3 regions of the Streptomyces sp. NPDC051677 genome follow, and region 2 is predicted to be linked to each of the others. Evidence: riboswitches for the same ligand, from Rfam matches in the RefSeq annotation. Region 2 holds a riboswitch; each other region holds the start of a gene.

The links. A riboswitch is a leader RNA that binds a small molecule or an ion and turns the genes downstream of it on or off. The one in region 2 is predicted to bind thiamine pyrophosphate.
Region 1: it holds a riboswitch for thiamine pyrophosphate, as region 2 does, so the genes downstream of both, thiO (glycine oxidase ThiO) here and thiC (phosphomethylpyrimidine synthase ThiC) in region 2, are expected to answer to the same signal.
Region 3: it holds a riboswitch for thiamine pyrophosphate, as region 2 does, so the genes downstream of both, ACIBAF_RS23895 (thiamine ABC transporter substrate binding subunit) here and thiC (phosphomethylpyrimidine synthase ThiC) in region 2, are expected to answer to the same signal.

What each region holds. Positions count from the first base shown of each region.
Region 1 is NZ_JBITCT010000001.1:171,380-173,639, reverse strand. It holds gene thiO (glycine oxidase ThiO) at 1-1,075, opposite strand, end outside; TPP riboswitch at 1,073-1,184, opposite strand; gene ACIBAF_RS00780 (hypothetical protein) at 1,237-1,587, shown strand; gene ACIBAF_RS00775 (NAD(P)/FAD-dependent oxidoreductase) at 1,620-2,260, shown strand, end outside.
Region 2 is NZ_JBITCT010000054.1:39,110-41,369, reverse strand. It holds gene ACIBAF_RS41055 (YibE/F family protein) at 1-941, opposite strand, end outside; TPP riboswitch at 1,232-1,421, shown strand; gene thiC (phosphomethylpyrimidine synthase ThiC) at 1,414-2,260, shown strand, end outside.
Region 3 is NZ_JBITCT010000020.1:36,672-38,931, forward strand. It holds gene rlmN (23S rRNA (adenine(2503)-C(2))-methyltransferase RlmN) at 3-1,109, shown strand; TPP riboswitch at 1,134-1,242, shown strand; gene ACIBAF_RS23895 (thiamine ABC transporter substrate binding subunit) at 1,319-2,260, shown strand, end outside.

The DNA.
Region 1 (2,260 bases), on a different contig from region 2:
GCGCCATCGCATCGCCGGTCACCGGCGTCAGCAGCACGCCGTTGCGGTAGTGCCCGGTGGCCAGCAGCAGCCCCTCAAGACCGGTCGGCCCGAGGAGCGGCGCGTTGTCCGGGGACCCGGGGCGCAGCCCCGCGCGCGTCTCCGTCAGCGGCAGTTCGGTGATCCCCGGCACCAGTTCATGGGCGTCGCGCAGCAGCTCGTACACGCCCCCCGCCGTCACCGTCGTGTCCCAGCCCAGTTCCTCGCTGGTCGCGCCCACGACCAGCTCGCCGTTCTCCCGCGGCACCAGATAGACCTGGCTGCCGCGCACCACGGCCCGCACGGTCCGGCTCAGGAACGGCGCGTACCGCTGCGGCACGGTCAGCCGCAGCACCTGCCCCTTCACCGGCCGCACGGGCGGCAGCACGTCCTGCGGGACCCCGGCCAGCCGCCCGCTCAGACTGCCGCCGGCGAGGACCACCTGCCCCGCCCCCAGCGCCGTACCCTCCCGCGTCACGATCCCCGCGGCCCGCTCGCCTGCCACGGACAGCCGCTCGGCCCACGCGCGGTGGAACACCACGCCCGCCCGCTCGCACGCGGCCACCAGCGCCGCGGCCAGCCGCCGCGGATCGACCTGGTGGTCGCCGTCCACCCGCAGCCCGCCGCGCACCCCCGGCGCGAGCATCGGCTCCAGACGCCGGCACTCGCGCCCCGACAGCCACTCCGACTCCAGCCCCGACTGGCGTTGCAGGGCGTGCAGTTCGCGCAGATGGGCGCGGTCGTCGGCGTCCAGCGCGACCGCGAGGGTGCCGCAGCGCCGGTAGCCGAGGTCGTGGCCGGTCAGCTCCGTCAACTCCGCCACGAAGTCGGGATAGCGGCGGGCCGACGCGAGATTCAGGCCGAGCAGGGTCTGCTCGCCGTGGTGCAGTTCCGTGACGGCGGCCAGCATCCCGGCCGCCACCTGGGCGGCCCCGCCGCCCGGCTCCGGGTCGACCACCGCCGTGGCGAGGCCGCGCTGCGCGGCCCGCCAGGCCGTGACCAGCCCGATGATCCCGCCCCCGATGACGAGGACGTCTGACGTACGTGGAGACGACATGGGCGTCCAGCCCCTCCCTTCGCCGGCATGACCCGGATCAGGTTCGTACGGTCGGAGGCCGCCAGCCTCCCTCTCAGCCCGGTGCGTCCGGGCTCCCGCGAGTGCTCTAGGTTGGCCACCCTAGCCCGATGCCGTATGTCTCAGTAAGGGAGCCTCCGCCCGTGCCCCGTTCGCTCGACGGTCTCGTCCTCGCCCCCGTCGCCGACCAGGCCCCGGGCCAGGTCGGCACCCGCACCCGCTTCGCCTACCGCGAGCAGGACGGCGTGATCTGGGCGGACTACGCGGGCGGCGACGTCGTACGCGGCCATCTGGTGGGTACCCGGCAGGGAGACCGGCTCGACTTCCGGTACGTCCAGCTCAAGCAGGACGCGACGACGTCCTCGGGGCACTGCGTGTCGACGGTCGTGGAGCTGCCGGACGGGCGGGTGCGCCTGGAGGAGACCTGGGAGTGGGAGTCGCAGCCGGGCAGCGGCGCCAGCGTTGTGGAGCAGGTCACGGAACACGACGGCTGACTGACGAATAGTCAGTTGTCTAAGGTGATCAGGTGAGTGAGCAGAGGCAGGAAGAAGGCAGCCCGGCCGGGCGGCGCGTGGTGGTCGTCGGCGCGGGCATGGCCGGCGTGCAGACCGCGGTCGCCCTGCGCGAACAGGGCTTCGACGGCACCGTGACGCTGATCGGCGCCGAACCCCACCAGCCCTACGACCGGCCCCCGCTGTCCAAGGCCGTCCTGCTCGGCAAGTCCGAGGGCTCCGCCTTCGACGTCGACTTCGACGGCCTCGGCATCGAGCTGGTCCTCGGCCGCGAGGTCCTCGGCCTGCGCCCCGCCGACCACGAGCTGGACACCGAGGCCGGGCCCGTCCCGTACGACGTCCTCGTCCTCGCCACCGGGGCCGAACCGATCCGGCTGCCCGGCGCCGAGGGCGTGCCCGGCGTGCACCTGCTGCGCACCCTGGACGACGCCGAACGGCTGCGGCCCGTGCTCGCCCGGCAGCATGACGTCGTGGTCGTCGGCGCCGGCTGGATCGGCGCGGAGTTCGCCACGGCCGCGCGCGAGGCCGGCTGCACGGTCACCGTCGTGGAGGCCGCCGACCGGCCGCTGGCCGGAGCGCTGCCCGCAGAGGTGGCCGCCCCGATGGCCGCCTGGTACGCCGACAGCGGCACGGAGCTGCGCACCCACGCGCGCGT
Region 2 (2,260 bases):
ACCACGACGGCGACCGCGAAGATGAGGGCGAGCACGGTCATCGGGACACGGCGGTTCACGTCGGTGACCGAGTACTGCAGATCCTTCGGCGCGGAGGGCTCGTAGGCGACCACGACCTTCTCGCCCTGTTCCAACTGCCGTGACTGGTCCGGCTGGACGATCTCGGTGAACGTCCGGCCCTTGTCCTTGCCGGTGTCCACACGGATCGTGGCCTTCTTGCAGGATCCGGTCGCCTGCTGCTGTGCGGAGGATCCCTCGGCCGTGGAGGTGTCGCCGGTCGGGGTCTCGCTCGAGGCGTTCACCGACGCGCAGCTCACGCTCACGACCTTGGTGACCGTGGCCTGCTGGGTCTGCCGGTCGAAGCCGACCCCGGTGCGCTTATGCTCCGGGGCGCCACCGGGCCACAGCACCACGAGCCCGACCAGCACGGCCGCGCCGAACGGGATGAGGATGGCCGCGATGACCTTGCGCAGGTGCTTGGAGACGGGTGCCGCCGGGCCATGGCTGTGGCTGTGCGAATGCCCGTGTCCACCCCCGGAACCGGGGCCGTGCCCACCACCGGACTCCGGTCCATGACCGTCGCCGGAATCGTGACGTTGCCCATGCCCATGCCCATGAGCGCCGCCTGGGCCATGTTCGTGGCTGTCGCCGGGTCCCTCGCCAGAGCCGTGCCCAGAGCTGTGCCCGGAGCCGCCCCCGGGGCCGTTCCTGAGGTCGCCGCCCTGGCCACGCCCAGGGCTCTGCCCATGACCGTGCTCGCCGTGGCCTTCGCCGTATCCGTATCCGGGGCCAGCGCCGTATCCGGGGCCGGTACCGGTGCCGGGGCCGTATCCAGGGTCGTACCCGTACTCTCGCCTGTTCCCGGGTCCTTGCTGGTTGCCGTGCCCGGGCCCTCCGCCGGGCTCCTGTCCCCGGTCCCTGGGAGTTCCACCGCGCCCCAGTCGGCCCAGCCCGCCCAATCCACCGGCGTATCCGGGTCCGTGATCGGGGTTCTGCCCGTGATCACGGCCGCCCTCGTGACCGCTGTTGAAATCGCGGTCGTTCCCGGGGCCGCCTCCGGAGGCGCCGCCAGGGCCGGTGCCATTGCCGGGGCCGTTTCCGGAGCCCGGTCGGCGGGGCGGCTCGGGGGGCGGGTACGGGGGCTGGTGTGTCGTGGTCACCGACCGATCATCGCAAGAACGACAGGGGCCCTCTGTTCACCGCGCCCGAATTGACGCTAGCGTGGAGGCACCTTTGCACACGCGGGAGCTCGGAGCACCGGGCTGAGAGGGCGCTGACCTCCGTCTTCGCGATGTTTCACGTGGAACGTCTCTCGAATCGAGTGATGTTTCACATGAAACGTCGGCAGGCGGTAGCCGCTGCGTCGACCGCCGAACCTGTTACCGGGTAATGCCGGCGTAGGGAGTAGGTCTCATGACCAACAAGGACGCACGCACGCCTGCCTCCACGCAGAACGCGACCGGCGAAAGCGCGGTCGACACGAACACTACGGAGGCCGGGAAGTCCATCGGCTGGCACAAGGGGTATGTCGAGGGCGCTCGCCCCGATCTGCGGGTGCCGGTCCGACAGGTGCACCTCACCAACGGGCAGTCGGTCACGCTGTACGACACCTCCGGCCCGTACACCGATCCGCTCGCCGACACCGATGTCCGCAGGGGCCTGTTGCCGCTTCGCGAGAACTGGATCATCGCCCGCGGGGACACCGAGGAGTACGCGGGCCGCCCCGTCCGTCCCGAGGACGACGGCGTCAAGCACACGTCGCCGCGCGGCGGTCTGCGCAACCTCGACGCGGTCTTCCCTGGACGACCGCGCCTGCCGCGTCGCAGTAGGGACGGTGCGGCGGTCACCCAGCTCGCGTATGCGCGCCGAGGGGAGATCACGCCCGAGATGGAGTTCGTGGCCATCAGGGAGAACGTTTCTCCGGAGGTCGTCCGCGAGGAGATCGCGGCGGGCCGCGCGGTGTTGCCGGCCAACGTCAACCACCCGGAGATCGAGCCGATGATCATCGGCAAGCGGTTCCTGGTGAAGGTCAACGCCAACATCGGCAACTCGGCGGTGACGTCCTCCATCGAGGAGGAGGTCGAGAAGATGACCTGGGCGACCCGCTGGGGAGCCGACACGGTCATGGACCTGTCCACCGGCCGCAACATCCACACCACCCGCGAGTGGGTGCTGCGCAACTCCCCCGTCCCGATCGGCACGGTTCCGCTCTATCAGGCGTTGGAGAAGGTGGACGGCCGCGCCGAGGAGCTCACCTGGG
Region 3 (2,260 bases), on a different contig from region 2:
CCATGCCTAAGCCCGGAGAACTCACTTTCGTCGCCCCCCGCGGAGCCAAGAAGCCGCCGCGGCATCTCGCCGACCTCTCGCCCGCCGAGCGGAAGGAGGTCGTGGCGGAGATCGGTGAGAAGCCGTTCCGCGCCAAGCAGCTGTCGCAGCACTACTTCGCGCGCTACGCCCACGACCCGGCGGAGTGGACGGACATCCCCGCCGGCGCGCGCGAGAAGCTGCGTGAGGCGCTGCTGCCGGACCTGATGTCGGTCGTCCGGCATCTGTCGACGGACCAGGGGACCACGCGCAAGACCCTGTGGCGGCTGTTCGACGGCACGCTCGTGGAGTCGGTGCTGATGCGGTACCCGGACCGGGTGACCATGTGCATCAGCTCGCAGGCAGGGTGCGGGATGAACTGCCCGTTCTGTGCCACCGGGCAGGCGGGGCTCGACCGGAATCTGTCCACCGCGGAGATCGTGCACCAGATCGTCGACGGGATGCGGGCGCTGCGGGACGGGGACGTGCCCGGGGGGCCGGCCCGGCTGTCCAACATCGTCTTCATGGGGATGGGGGAGCCGCTCGCCAACTACAAGCGGGTCGTCGGCGCCATCCGCGCGCTCACCGACCCGGCGCCGGACGGGCTCGGGCTCTCGCAGCGGGGCATCACCGTGTCGACGGTCGGGCTGGTGCCGGCCATCCACCGGTTCGCCGACGAGGGCTTCAAGTGCCGGCTCGCGATCTCCCTGCACGCGCCGGACGACGAGCTGCGCGACACCCTCGTCCCCGTGAACACGCGGTGGAAGGTGCGCGAGGTGCTGGACGCCGGGTTCGAGTACACCGAGCGCTCCGGGCGCCGGCTGTCCATCGAGTACGCGCTGATCCGGGACATCAACGACCAGGCCTGGCGCGGTGACCGGCTCGGGCGGCTGCTGCGCGGCAAGCCCGTGCACGTCAACCTCATCCCGCTCAACCCGACCCCGGGCTCGAAGTGGACGGCCTCCCGGCCCGAGGACGAGAAGGCGTTCGTCGAGGCGATCGCCGCGCACGGCGTTCCCGTGACGGTCCGGGACACCCGTGGTCAGGAGATCGACGGGGCGTGCGGTCAGCTCGCGGCCACCGAGCGGTAGTCTTTAGGCCGTACACATATCTTCATATTCCGACAGGGGAGCGCCACAGCGCTGAGAGTGCGGCATCCAGGCCCGCAGACCCTCTGAACCTCGCCCAGGTCATTCTGGGTAGGAAGTTCGGTCATCACTCGAGCTGTTGCGCCCTGCCCGGCGTCCGTCCCGTGCGGACCCGGGCGGGGCCGCGTCTCTTCCTGGTCACCCCAGGAGGAATTCCAGTGCAGAACAAGACCATCGTGGCCGTGGCCGTCGGGCTCGGCCTGATCACGCTGTCCGCGTGCGGGTCGACGGACGGCGGCGAGGCAGCGACGGAGTCCAAGACCGTCACCCTCGTCAGCCACGACTCGTGGGCCGTCTCCAAGAGCGTGCTCGCCGACTTCGAGAAGCAGTCCGGGTACAAGGTGAAGGTCCTCAAGGACGGCGACGCCGGCCAGGCCGTCAACAAGGCCATCCTCACCAAGGACAACCCGCAGGGCGACGTCTTCTTCGGCGTCGACAACACGCTCCTGTCGCGCGCCCTCGACAACGGGCTCTTCCAGTCGTACGAGGCGAAGGGGCTGGCGCAGGTCGACGCCCGGTTCCAGCTGGACGCCGGCAAGCACCGGGTCACGCCCGTCGACTACGGCGACATCTGCGTCAACTACGACAAGAAGTACTTCGCCGACCACAAGCTGACCCCGCCCGCCTCCTTCGACGACCTGGTGAAGCCCGCCTACAAGAACCTCCTCGTCACCGAGAACGCCTCCACCTCCTCGCCCGGCCTCGGCTTCCTGCTCGGGACGGCCGCGCAGTACGGAGATGGGGGCACCTCCCGCTCGAGCGAAGCCGAGAGTGGGGGAGGCTGGGAGGGCTACTGGAAGAAGCTCAAGGCGAACGGCGTGAAGGTCGTCGACGGCTGGGAGCAGGCCTACAACGAGGAGTTCTCCGGTTCGGCCGGCGGCAGGAAGGCGGGGGCGGACCGGCCGCTCGTCGTGTCGTACGCCTCCTCGCCGCCCGCCGAGGTGATCTTCGCCGATCCGAAGCCCTCCACCGCTCCCACCGGGGTCGCGACCGGCACCTGCTTCCGCCAGGTCGAGTTCGCGGGGCTGCTGGACAACGCGGCCAACGACAAGGGCGGCAAGGCGTTCATCGACTTCCTGATCAGCAAGAAGTTC